DNA from 3 places in the Bacillus sp. 37MA genome. Region 1 is predicted to be linked to each of the others. Evidence: riboswitches for the same ligand, from Rfam matches in the RefSeq annotation. Region 1 holds a riboswitch; each other region holds the start of a gene.
What was found. A riboswitch is a leader RNA that binds a small molecule or an ion and turns the genes downstream of it on or off. The one in region 1 is predicted to bind cobalamin.

Region 1 (4,239 bases):
TTAACGATATGATGGAGCAGTTGGAAAAAAACTATGTGAAGCAGGAAACGTTTGTACAAAATGCGTCGCATGAATTGAAGACTCCGCTAACGGTCGTTGAATCGTATGCGAATTTGTTAAAGCGACGCGGGAAAGACCGGCCAGATTTATTTGATGAATCTGTTGAAGCAATTCATGAAGAAGCGGTGCGGATGAAAGAGTTGACGCAGCAACTATTAACGCTTGCGCGGAGCAATGAATCATGGAATATTCAAAAAGAGTCTGTACACGTGGCGTCATTTGTAAAGGAGGCCGCGGAAGCGTTTGAAAAAGCGTATGATCGACGTATTGATGTGGGGGTACATGCACCCTTTACGATCATTACTGATCGTTCGAAGTTACGCCAAATTTTATATATTTTTCTCGATAACGCCCGTAAATATTCAGATGACGAAATACATCTTCTCGTTGAAAAAAATGAAATTCATGTCATCGACAAAGGGATCGGCATTCCATCTAGTGACATCGATAAAATTTTCGACCGTTTTTATCGAGTCGATAAAGCGCGTTCGCGTAAAACGAGGGGATTCGGTCTTGGACTGTCGCTGGCTAAAGATATAGCGGTTGCGATCGGAGCAGATGTAAAAATAGAAAGTGAAGAAGGAAAAGGGACGACTGCAATCATCACTCTCAGCGATATCTCAGAATACCGGGCTACAATGAATGAAAAAACGGAGTGAAGAGAAATGAAAAAAGTTTGGATCACAATCGTTGTCTTAACAGCAGCTACGGCTCTTTTCTTCTTATATCAAACTGTTCAGACACCGGACGTTACGATGGCAGATGCGGGTGAGCAGCTGGCCGAGAGGTATAGCGGCACGGTGACAAAATCAGCCGAGCGGAACGGGCAGTATGTGTATACGATTGAGGTGGCGGAAGGTGAATATGAGGTGATTGTCGACAGTGAGACGGGTGAGCTGCAGGAAATGACCCGTATGTTAGAGCCAGCGATTGAAGAACAGTATGTACATAGAGAAGAAACAGCTCCGGTGAAGGAATCAGGACCGTTGACAGAAGCGGAAGCGGGAGAGATTGCGCTCGGTGAAGTGCCAGGTATTATCGACGAAATTGAAATGGGCGACGACGACGAAGCTGGTTCGTTTATTGTCGATATTGATCTTGCAAACGGTGACGAGGCAACCGTGCAGGTGAATGCTATTTCAGGTGAGATTATGTCCATTTCATGGGATGATTAATGTCTCTCATCAAACTCTCATTTTTCTACCCTTATTTTCTCATCTTGCGCGGCTATGATAGAAGCAAGATCAAAAAACAAGGAGGAAAACAACATGAAAAAACGTACAATGACAGGCGGATTATTAGCAATAGGACTTATTGGTGGAGGGGCTGTGTGGGGTGTTCAAACAGATAAAAGTCAAGCAGAAGTGCCGAGTGTGGATGTGAAATTGACGATGGAAGAAGCGAAGGCGATCGCGGAAAAAGAAACGAAAGCGGTCGTCAAAAGCATTGAACTTGAGCGCGAATGGAATGGAATCGTGTATGAAGTAGATACAGATAGCGAGGATATCGACATTGACGGCAACACGGGGGAAATTTTGAAAACAGAACGTGATGATCATGACGACAATGACGATTTTGACGACAATAACGAGGCGGTGAACGTAACGGTTACACAAGAAGAAGCGATTGCGGCTGCGAAGAAAAAAGTAAAAGGTAACGTAACGAATGTCGAGCTTGACGACGGCCGTTATGAAATTGAGATTCGTAACGGCAAAACAGAAACGGACGTGTATGTACACGGTGCAACCGGTGAAGTAACAGTCGGCGAAACTGATACAGATGATTAAATTGAAAAAGCGCGATACTTTGGCGCTTTTTTTACCTGGTTTATGAACGACTAATCAGTTTTTTACTGAAATACTTAATTTTCCCTTGTCAAAATAGTGGGTTTCCTGCTATTCTTGATTACAATAACAAAACTAAATATGAAACATTGAAAGTGCCCGGAGTTTGAACGTCCGGGATAATAGGGAAATCGGTGTGAATCCGATGCAGCCCCCGCTACTGTAAGCGCGATGAAATTGTCCATATCCACTGGTGAATACACCGGGAAGGGGGACAAAAGTAAAAGGACCGCAAGCCAGGAGACCTGCTTTTAATGCCTAAACATTATTCTTCGGTGGGAAGAACGGGATGAATGCGTATAAAGTATGCCTTTTTTGCGATTTTCTGCCCCCGCTTCCATTGAAGAAGCGGGGGCTTTTTGCGTTTCCAAAAAAAGGAGTGATTGACATACGTCAACATAGAAATTAACCGAAATGAATCGGCACGTTCTTATTTGCGATGGTTCGACATGCATGAGAAGAGTTGGCAAAGAAGTGATATTGTGCACATTATCCGACGCCACATCATAATGAAATCAACACGTGCACAACTGAATTGACCGCCTTAACCGGTGTGTGGCTTCCAGAGGGCTTATCAGTCTGAAGAGCGGTCCGGAGCAAAACGGGATAGCTGTTTAACCTTTAATACGGTGACCGGATATACACATTTATTTTCCATCCAACAAAGAATTTGCTGCTGCTTTTGTCGCTGCAGCCCGTTCAATTAATCGAAAAGAGGCTACTGTATGAATAAATTAATCATTTTATTGCTTGCTGTCTTTTTCTGGCTAAATTCTTACACAGAACCGGCAGCGATGCACATTATGGAAGGGTTTTTGCCCATAGGATGGGCTGTTTTCTGGTGGATCGTGACCATACCATTTTTTTTATGGGGATTAAAAACATTAAAAAAAGCTGTTGATGAAAACCCGGAAGCGAAGCTTATGATCGGTTTTGCTGGCGCTTTTGCGTTTGTTTTATCCGCGTTAAAAATTCCTTCTGTGACCGGCAGTAGTTCGCATCCGGTCGGGACAGCACTTGGCACGATGATGTTTGGACCAGCAGCAATGACCGTACTAGGTACGATTGTTCTGCTATTTCAGGCTCTTTTGCTTGCGCATGGCGGCATTACAACGCTCGGTGCGAATGCTTTTTCAATGGCGGTTGCCGGTCCATTTGCGGCGTATGCCGTGTACCGTATGTTGAAAAAAGCCGGAATGAAAGCGGGAACGAATGCTTTTTTCACGGCCTTTGCGGCAAATATCGTTACCTATACAGTTACGTCTTTGCAACTGGCACTTGCTTTTCCATCTGAAACGGGCGGAGTATATGCATCATTTCTTGAATTTGCGGGCATTTTCGCCGTGACACAAGTATCGCTTGCCGTGTGTGAAGGATTGCTGACAGCCGCTGCCGTTAATTGGTTAGAGAAGCACCGTACATCGCTGAAAGGGGTTCATTTCTCATGAAAAAAAACATCACCTTATTTTTGTTAGCCGCGGCAATTGCTATCATTCCGCTTTTTATGTGGCAGGACAGTGAATTTGGCGGAGCAGACGGTCTCGCAGAAGAAAAAATCACGGCTATTCAAACGGATTATAAACCGTGGGCCTCACCCATTTTTGAACCACCAGGCGGTGAAACGGAGGGTCTTCTTTTTTCATTGCAGGCTGCCATTGGCGCTGGCGTAATCGGATACGTAATTGGGACGATCCGCACACGTTCGAAAAGAGAGAAATCATGAATGTACTCAACCGCGCGGCATATAACAGTCGTTTCGCTCGCATTCACCCTGCTGAAAAGGCGGCTATCTGTTTACCGCTGCTGTTTCTTTCTTTAATATGGCGAGAACCAGCTGCAACGTTTTTGGTTGTGATCATGGCTTCCATATTTGTTTTTTTGGGCGGTGTATCACTCATTTTATATATTCGACTTTTACTGGCGCCGGCTGCGTTTATTTTAGCCGGCGTTTTGCCAATTGCTTTTTCTTTTGAAGGCTGGTTATCTATATACGCAAATAAAGAGTCCATACAAGAAGCTGTGACAACAGCCTGTGCGGCGTTTGCTGGAGCGGCATCTCTCTACGCATTTATTTTGACAACGCCGTTTACACAAATCATCTGGTTGATGAATGTGTGTAAACTGCCGTCATTATTTATTGAAATTGTGGCACTCGTCTATCGCTTTATTTTTCAATTATGGGAAAAAAAGAGTGAGGTGATAATGGCACAGACACTGCGCTCCGGACGCCCGGGTATTCAAATGGCTGCGAGAGCCGCCGTTCATATCTTTACATCAACATTAATGGAAATGAATGAGAGGCAGCATGCTGTCGATTTACGTGGCGGTTTGGACT
Region 2 (4,239 bases), 3.2 Mb from region 1:
AGAATACTATGCATTGCCGTTATTTTAATCTCTGCCGTTGGCTTAAAATTAACCGCTTAAAAGGAAACTACAGACAATCGCTTTCAAAATGAAGCTTTTGTCTGCAGGCTAAAAGGTTCCTGCGAATGCAGGAACCTTTTTCATTAAACGCTGGCTTTTATTTGTTCACGCACTTCTTTTGCCGCTTCGACCATCACCTTTAAGGCAGCGATTGTTTCTTCTTCTTTACGTGTCTTCAGTCCACAATCCGGATTGACCCAAAATTGCTTCGGATCAAGTACGCGTAACGCACGACTGATGTTTTGAATTATTTCTTCTTTCATCGGCACCCGCGGACTGTGAATGTCATAGACACCAAGCCCGATTTCTTTATCATAATGGTAGCTTTCAAATGCGCTGATCAACTCGCCATGGCTTCTTGACGTTTCAATTGAAATAACGTCCGCATCCATCGCAGAAATGCTGTCAATGATCTTTTCAAAATCAGAATAGCACATATGCGTGTGAATTTGCGTGTCTGGCTCCACCGTTGAGACAGATAACTTAAATGCCTTGACCGCGTAATTAAGATACTCTTGCTCATTTCGTTTTTTCAACGGAAGCCCTTCTCGGATCGCCGGTTCATCCACTTGAATCATATGGATGCCCTGTGTTTCAAGTGCTTTTACTTCTTTCCGAAGAGCAAGCGCAATTTGATTCATCACGGTCGCCTTTGGCACATCTTCACGAACGAATGACCAGTTAAAAATCGTCACCGGCCCTGTCAGCATTCCTTTTACAGGACGGCTTGTCAAAGACTGTGCATATACGGTTTCTTTTACTGTCAGCTCATTAATAAAATCAACATCCCCGTAAATAACCGGCGGCTTTACACAACGCGAGCCGTACGACTGCACCCAGGCAAACTGTGTAAAATAAAAACCTTTCAGCTTTTCACCAAAAAATTCAACCATGTCCGTCCGTTCAAATTCACCGTGAACGAGAACATCGAGATCCAGCTTTTCTTGAATGTCAATCCACTTTTTCATTTCCTGTTTGATAAACGACGCATAATCAGCTGCTGATAGTTCATTTTTACGCCATTGCTGACGTTTTTTCCTTACTTCTGTTGTTTGTGGGAAACTTCCAATCGTCGTTGTCGGTAATAAAGGCAGCTGGAACTTTTCACGCTGTAATACTTGTCGTTCAGCAAATGGACGTGACCTGTCTCCTGTATCAAGTTCCGCTTGCTTCACTTCTTTTTGAACGTGAACACTATCTCTTCCTGGAATAACAGGTGCTACATAATTCAGCAATTCTTTTTCACGAAGCGCTGATTGCAATAATTGAAGTTCATCCAGCTTTTCGTTCGCAAACGCGAGTCCCTCTTTTAGAAATTCAGGCATTTTCGCTTCCGATTCTGTCGTAACCGGCACGTGCAAAAGGCTGCATGATGGCTGTATGATTAGACGTTCTTCACTCGTATGGGCTGTAAGTGATTTTAGCAGCTCCCACTGTTCACGCACATCCGCTCTCCAAATATTTCGTCCGTTAATCACACCGGCAAAAAGAACTTTTTCTTCCGGAAACCCCTTTTCTTCAATGCTTGATGCATTTTCTCCCCGATCATGAACAAAATCAAGCCCGAACCCGTCAACTGGAAGTGACGTGACAAACGTGTAGTCATCGATTGAATCAAAATACGTCTGAATAAGAAGGCGACTCGTTCCTTTCGCTTTTGAAAGAGCATCGTATACATTTGTAACAATTTCTTTTTCTTCTTCTGTCAGCGTGAATTGTAGCGATGGATCGTCAATTTGAATCCAATCAGCACCTGCTTCACTTAACTCACGAATGACCGTTTCATAATGCGGCAGCAGCGCATAAACAGTGGATCCAAATTCTTCTGGCGTATAGCCCTTTCCTAGCTTCACAAATGTGAACGGGCTAATGACCACAGGCTTCCCTGTAATACCCGCTTCATTTTTTGCTTCTAAAAACAGGTCAAGCGGACGATTATGCACAAGCAATGGCGTGCATTTGTTTAATTCCGGAACGATATAGTGATAGTTTGTATTAAACCATTTGGTCATTTCCATAGCTACAGCTTGTTTTGACCCGCGTGCCATTTGAAAATATAGATCAAGCGATACACTGCCTCCATCGTATTCAAAACGTTCCGGTACAAGGCCAAACATCGAAGCCGTATCAAGGACATGATCATAAAAACTAAAGTCTCCGACCGGAATCATGTCGATTCCTTTTTCTTTCTGGATGCGTAAATAGCCAAGGCGAAGTTCTTTCATTTCCTGCAAAAAATCCGTTTGTTTCGTTTCACCGGACCAGTATTTTTCAATAGACCGTTTCCATTCTCTTTTTTCTCCAATGCGCGGGTATCCCGATACTGACGTTAAATAACTGTTCATTTTCTTCACTCCTGTAAGATGATTTCCCTCAAATTATGGTGATTTCCATAAAAAAGCTCTCTTTCTGTAACAGAAAGAGAGCAGAATATAAATCAACCGGGATTGAGATCATCATACATCGCGGCATTCATCATTTTCGACCACTCCTCTCTATAACGCGTAGAGCATAAAAAGTGCGTACATATGGCAGGTCTCCTGACTCTGGTTCAGCGTTTTTCATTCCTTCCCATTTCAAATGAAACAGTGGTTTTATGAAAAACTCCCCATTACAGTGGCGCGACCGTACCGGACTTTCACCGGACTTCCCTTTTAAGAAATGCTGAACTGCTGCATTTCACCATATGCTTGTATTAAATTAAAAAACTTCCTACTCGAAAACAGGAAGTTTATTTCATCATAAACCTCTCATTTCCCAAAGCGATCATGCTTTGCTGGAATTAGCACCTTTCATTTCTGATGGTTGCCGGGCTTCATAGGGCCAGTCCCTCCGCCGCTCTTTATAAGAGTATATATTCTTTTTAATGATTACGAAGATTCTATCATGCACTTTTTTTTGTGTCAACTTTATTCGACATCTTTCTCTGGTAGTCCCCAGACAGAAACGCCGCCTGCATTAACCGGGAATGTTGCCCAGCCACCTTCATCAATTTCAATAATGTCTTCACGCGTTTTCACGAAATCAACCCATTTTTCTCCGGCACGTTCTTCACCGACAAACATTCTTTTTTGACCGCCTTCCTCGCTGTTATTAATGACAACAGCGCAGCCTGAACGTTCGATTTCTTCAACGCCGCGCCGCACCCAGCCGATTGTATTTGGATGGTCAAAATAGTCTTCTTGATCCCCATATGCTTTATGTAATCGACTATATAATAATGGATCGATCGCTTCTTTTTTACCTTTGATCGGTTTCTCGCCGCCAATACCATAGTAATCCCCATAAAATACACATGGGTAGCCATCTTTACGAAGCAGTGTCAGTGCATAAGCGCTTTGTTTAAACCAGTCGGCTAAAAAGGATTCCAACGATTCATTCGGCTGCGTATCATGGTTATCAACGAATGTGACCGCGTTTTGAGGATAGGTTTCAACGATCGTTCCCTTGAATATTTCCCGCAAATCATACTTAGCACCTTGCTGTGAGGCACCGTATAGATTATATTTAAGCGGTACGTCAAACAAATGAATACGGCCGTCTGCTTCTTTAATCATATGTTCACAATCATCCAGTTCTGGTACCCAAAACTCGCCGACGAAAAAGAAATCCTTGCCTCGCTCATCCTGTACTTCTTTCGTAAATTGATCAATAAATTCATAATCAATATGTTTAATGGCATCCAAGCGGTAGCCGTCACAATTAAGCGTTTTAGCCATCCACTTACCCCATCGGATCATTTCTTCACGCACTTTCGGGTGGTTATAATCAATGTTCGCAAACATTAAGTAGTCATAATTGCCAAATTCATCATCGACATTTTCATTCCACTTTTTATGCTCGCCTTCAATGCGAAAAATACCGGTCCGGTCTTCTTTTGCATTATAATCCGTGCCGTTAAAATGTTCAAAAGTCCATTCAAAATCAGAATATTTGCCTTTTCGTCCGGGAAACGTAAATTTCGTCCAGCCTTCAATATCAAATGGCTTTTCTGAAATAATTTTTTTCCGGTCTTTCTGATCCACTTCAATGACTTTGAATGTTTCTTTGTCATCCGCACCTGCTTTATGGTTCATGACAACGTCGATGTACACAAGTATACCTTCATCGTGACATGCTTTAATTGCCTGTTCAAGCTCTTCTTTCCTTCCGTATTTCGTTGCAATTGTTCCTTTTTGA
Region 3 (4,239 bases), 3.2 Mb from region 1:
ATTTTCATGATCGATAATTACGATTCATTTACATACAATCTTGTACAATATCTCGGTGAACTTGGCCATGAACTCGTCGTGCGTCGCAATGATGAAGTGACAACCGATCAAATTGCCGGCATGAATCCGGATTTTGTTATGATATCTCCTGGACCATGCACGCCAGACGAGGCGGGCATCAGCATGGAAGCGGTTGAGAAATTCGCCGGCAAGATTCCGTTGTTTGGCGTTTGTCTTGGTCAGCAGTCGATTGCGCAGGCGTTCGGCGGTGATGTCATTCGCGCGGAACGGCTTATGCACGGGAAAACGTCTCCCGTTTTTCATGACGGCCAAACAGTATTTAAAAATTTACCAAACCCATTTCGGGCGACGCGCTATCATTCGCTCATAGTCAAAAAAGAAACGTTACCGGATTGCTTCGACGTATCTGCATGGACGGAAGAAGGTGAAATTATGGCGATCCGTCATAAAGAATTTGCCGTTGAAGCCGTTCAGTTTCACCCCGAATCAATCATGACCGAATGCGGGAAAGAGATGCTGCAAAATTTCATATCCACATATGGAGGCGCGTTATGTACACGTACGTAAATGGGGAAATCATTAAAAACGAAGATGTCCGTATTTCTCCGTATGATCACGGCTTTTTATACGGAATCGGTGTTTTTGAAACGTTCCGTACATATAATGGCAGACCGTTTTTATTGGATGAACATCTTATCCGGCTGAATGAAAGCTTGACGGAATTAAATATTGATCTGCAATTGAATCGAAGCAATGTTGAAAAAATATTATCGATGCTTTTTGACGCCAATGGATGGGAAAATGCTTATATTCGATTGAACGTTTCAGCGGGTGACGGTGAAGTTGGGTTACAGACAACGCCCTATCGAAATCCGAATATGATCGTCTTTCAAAAACCACTTACTGGGACAGAATCTCTTGCTGAAAAAAAAGGTGAATGGTTAACACTGCGCCGGAACAGTCCAGAAGGCCGTTATCGTCTGAAGTCGCATCATTATTTAAATAATATGTTTGGTAAGCGTGAGGTTGGAAATGATCCTAAAGTTGAAGGGATATTTTTGACGGAAAACGGTTATATAGCAGAAGGGGTTGTGTCGAATATTTTTTGGACGCAACAAAACACGCTATATACACCAGCGCGTGAGACTGGTATCCTGGCCGGTGTGACACGGCGATTTGTCATGAAAATAGCGCGGGAAGCCGGTATGAATGTAGAAGAAGGATTGTACCATCCGGAAGATGTTTATGCAGCTGATGAAGCATTTGTCACGAATTCTATTCAAGAAATTGTGCCGTTGTCTGCACTCGGAAATACAACATTTCCAGGTGCAGAAGGGGCGGCCGTAAAAGCATTATTTATACGGTACCGGGAGGCTGTTCGTCTATGACGAGCAGCACTTTTTCTTTTGCGAACTCCCTGTGATAGTTCTCTGCGTCTTCTTCAGATAACCCAAATTTAATTAATGAATCTTTCACCGGTTTTTCCCGTAAAAACATCGATTTTATTTTCTCTTTCATCGATGGACCGGCTGTTTCGACGCTTGCTTTTGTCCGGTTTTGAATCGTCAAATAAATATCCGCATCTTTCGTAAGAACTGTCATTTGCGCCGGATCGAAACCTTCCACTTTCAAATCTTCTATTTTACGAATGACGTCAATTTCACTGTCAAATAACCCAATGACTTGTTTCATCCTGTTTCCCCCTGCAAAAAATTTGTTTTCTTTTCTTTTCCCATAATATTGGATGTAGAAACAGGATAGGAAAATAATTTTAAGAGTATGTTCTGTTCCTTTCAAATAAAAAAACCTGTCCATAATAGACAGGCGGTCACATTACAATTTTTGTTCATATGATGAATCTTGGTTGAAATAGCTGTCATTATTGTCCGGAAATTTATCAATCCGGTTCGAGTCACTGAAATCAAATGAGTCACGGAGAAAATAAACGAAAAAGAATCCAACGACCATAATAATCAGAAAAAGAATAATTACTGTTAAGGGACCCACTATAAACGCCTCCATTCTTTATCGTTACTAAACATGTTCCACTTTTTCATAGATAATAAACATATAATTTTTATATAAAGCTGAATTTTCTGAAAAAATAACCTTTCTCTTTTTTCATGTATAATGAAACATGACGGAAAACATACATATGAACGTATCTGGGTGAAGCTGCGAATAGCGGTTTCTTAAAAGGGAAGCTGGTGAAATTCCAGCGCGGTCCCCGCCACTGTAAATGGGAGTAAAAGACACGATGTCACTGTGTAAACACACGGGAAGACGTTTTTTACGATGACTATGAGCCAGGAGACCTGCCTTGGAACGATGCACCGACAACCTGCGCGGATAGGTGGTGTGACGGACGGGTCTGACTGTCTTTCATACACCTCTATCACGTAGAGGTGTTTTTTATTTTCCGAAAAAAGGGGGAATTATTGATGAAAAAATCATGGCTGGCATTAGGAATATCAGCGGCATTGCTTGCAGGCTGCGGTGCGGAAGAAGAGGCACCTACTAAAGAAAATACGGAAACAAAGACAGAAGAAACAGCTGGATTTCCTGTTATAGTAACAGGGGCGGACGGTAATGAAGTCGAAATTGAAGCGGCACCAAAACGCATTGTCACATTAGCACCAAGCAATACGGAGATCGTGTACGAATTAGGTCTTGGTGAAGAAATCGTTGGTGTATCGGATAATGATACATATCCGGAAGATGTACAAACGAAAGAAAAAGTCGGCGGCATGGAGTTTAACGTCGAAAAAATTATTAGCCTTGAGCCGGATCTTGTTTTGGCGCATGATTCTGCCGGTGCCGCTTCTGAAACAGGTGTTCAGCAGCTTCGCGAGGCAGGCATCGATGTCCTTGTCATTAATAACGCGGATAGCATCGCTGAAATGTACAATTCGTTTGAATTAATTGGAGAAGCAACCGGGACAGCAGCAGAAGCTGAAACGGAAGTAAAAGAATTAAAAGCGGATTTTGCGGCGCTTGAAGAAAAAGCCGCTTCTATTAAAGAAGAAGACGTGAAAAGTGTCTTTTTTGAAGTTGATCCAACACTTTATACAGCGGGAAAAGGCACATATCTAAATGAAATTTTTGAGCTGATCAACGTTGAAAACACAATGGCAGATCAAGAAGGATGGCCGCAAGTAACGGAAGAAGCGGTAATTGAAAAAAATCCAGATGTTATTTTACTGAATTACGGCTCTTATGTGGAAAACGCGGTTGATGGCGTGTTGACGCGCGAAGGCTGGGATAACGTGAATGCAGTGAAAAATAAAGAAGTCATTGAAGTGAATGCGGATATTACGAGCCGGACAGGCCCTCGTCTTGCAGAAGGAGCTGAATCTATTGCGGAAGCGGTCTACCCGGACGTTTTTGCCCAATAAAAAAACGGCGTACGCTTTTGCATTGTTGTTTCTCATTGGAGCCATCTTTATAGGAACGGCAGTTGGAACGATACATGTCCCGTTTCGACACATTGCTGCGATTTTAGCGCATCATTTATTCGGAACGGGGCTGTCAATGGACGCATCCATTGACAATATCGTCTGGAAAATCCGGTTCCCTCGTGTGGTGCTTGCTGGTTTAATTGGGGCTTCACTGGCGATTGCGGGAGCCGCTTTTCAAGGATTGCTCCGTAATCCGCTGGCTGATCCGTATACACTTGGTGTTTCTTCTGGGGCATCAGTTGGTGCGGTGCTTGTGCTGTTTTTTCATGTCTCGATTCCATTTCTCGGCGGATTTACGCTGCCGGTTGTCAGTGTGGCAGCAGCTATTTTAACGATCTTTTGTGTGCTTTTGTTTGCGCAGACGATTGAGCGGTCAATGAAGCTTGAAACGATTATTTTAACAGGCATTATTTTCAGCTCGTTTTTTGGTTCGTTTATTTCATTGATGATTGCGCTCACTGGCGAAGAGCTGCGGCAGATTATCAACTGGCTACTTGGCAGTGTTTCAATGCGCGGGTGGCCGTATGTGCAGCTTATGACACCATTTTTTATCGGCGGCGCGCTGCTTCTCATGTATATGGCACCAGAATTAAATGCGATGTCATTTGGCGAAGAAAAAGCGAAATATCTCGGTGTGAATGTTCAGCGAAAAAAAATGATGGTTCTTATTGCGGGTTCCGTCTTAACAGGTGCGGCAGTTGCAGTGTCTGGCACGATCGGTTTTGTCGGTCTTGTCGTTCCACATTTTGTCCGTATTCTT

Region 2: linked by a shared signal. The riboswitch ahead of metE (5-methyltetrahydropteroyltriglutamate--homocysteine S-methyltransferase) and the one ahead of A3M5_RS0102365 (energy-coupling factor ABC transporter permease) in region 1 are both predicted to bind cobalamin.
Region 3: linked by a shared signal. The riboswitch ahead of A3M5_RS0120230 (ABC transporter substrate-binding protein) and the one ahead of A3M5_RS0102365 (energy-coupling factor ABC transporter permease) in region 1 are both predicted to bind cobalamin.

Annotation. Positions count from the first base shown of each region.
Region 1 is NZ_KB889752.1:436,145-440,383, forward strand. Features, by position in the region: gene A3M5_RS0102350 (sensor histidine kinase) at 1-719, shown strand, start outside; gene A3M5_RS23580 (PepSY domain-containing protein) at 726-1,235, shown strand; gene A3M5_RS0102360 (PepSY domain-containing protein) at 1,329-1,847, shown strand; cobalamin riboswitch at 1,981-2,171, shown strand; gene A3M5_RS0102365 (energy-coupling factor ABC transporter permease) at 2,630-3,352, shown strand; gene A3M5_RS0102370 (energy-coupling factor ABC transporter substrate-binding protein) at 3,349-3,627, shown strand; gene A3M5_RS23585 (energy-coupling factor transporter transmembrane component T family protein) at 3,624-4,239, shown strand, end outside.
Region 2 is NZ_KB889752.1:3,642,832-3,647,070, reverse strand. Features, by position in the region: gene A3M5_RS0120075 (DMT family transporter) at 1-60, shown strand, start outside; gene metE (5-methyltetrahydropteroyltriglutamate--homocysteine S-methyltransferase) at 144-2,405, opposite strand; cobalamin riboswitch at 2,574-2,762, opposite strand; SAM riboswitch class I at 2,808-2,911, opposite strand; gene A3M5_RS0120065 (alpha-amylase) at 2,970-4,239, opposite strand, start outside.
Region 3 is NZ_KB889752.1:3,676,536-3,680,774, forward strand. Features, by position in the region: gene A3M5_RS0120205 (anthranilate synthase component I family protein) at 1-1, shown strand, start outside; gene pabA (aminodeoxychorismate/anthranilate synthase component II) at 1-588, shown strand, start outside; gene pabC (aminodeoxychorismate lyase) at 573-1,409, shown strand; gene A3M5_RS0120220 (YflT domain-containing protein) at 1,378-1,713, opposite strand; gene A3M5_RS25595 (hypothetical protein) at 1,855-2,028, opposite strand; cobalamin riboswitch at 2,172-2,358, shown strand; gene A3M5_RS0120230 (ABC transporter substrate-binding protein) at 2,463-3,416, shown strand; gene A3M5_RS0120235 (FecCD family ABC transporter permease) at 3,379-4,239, shown strand, end outside.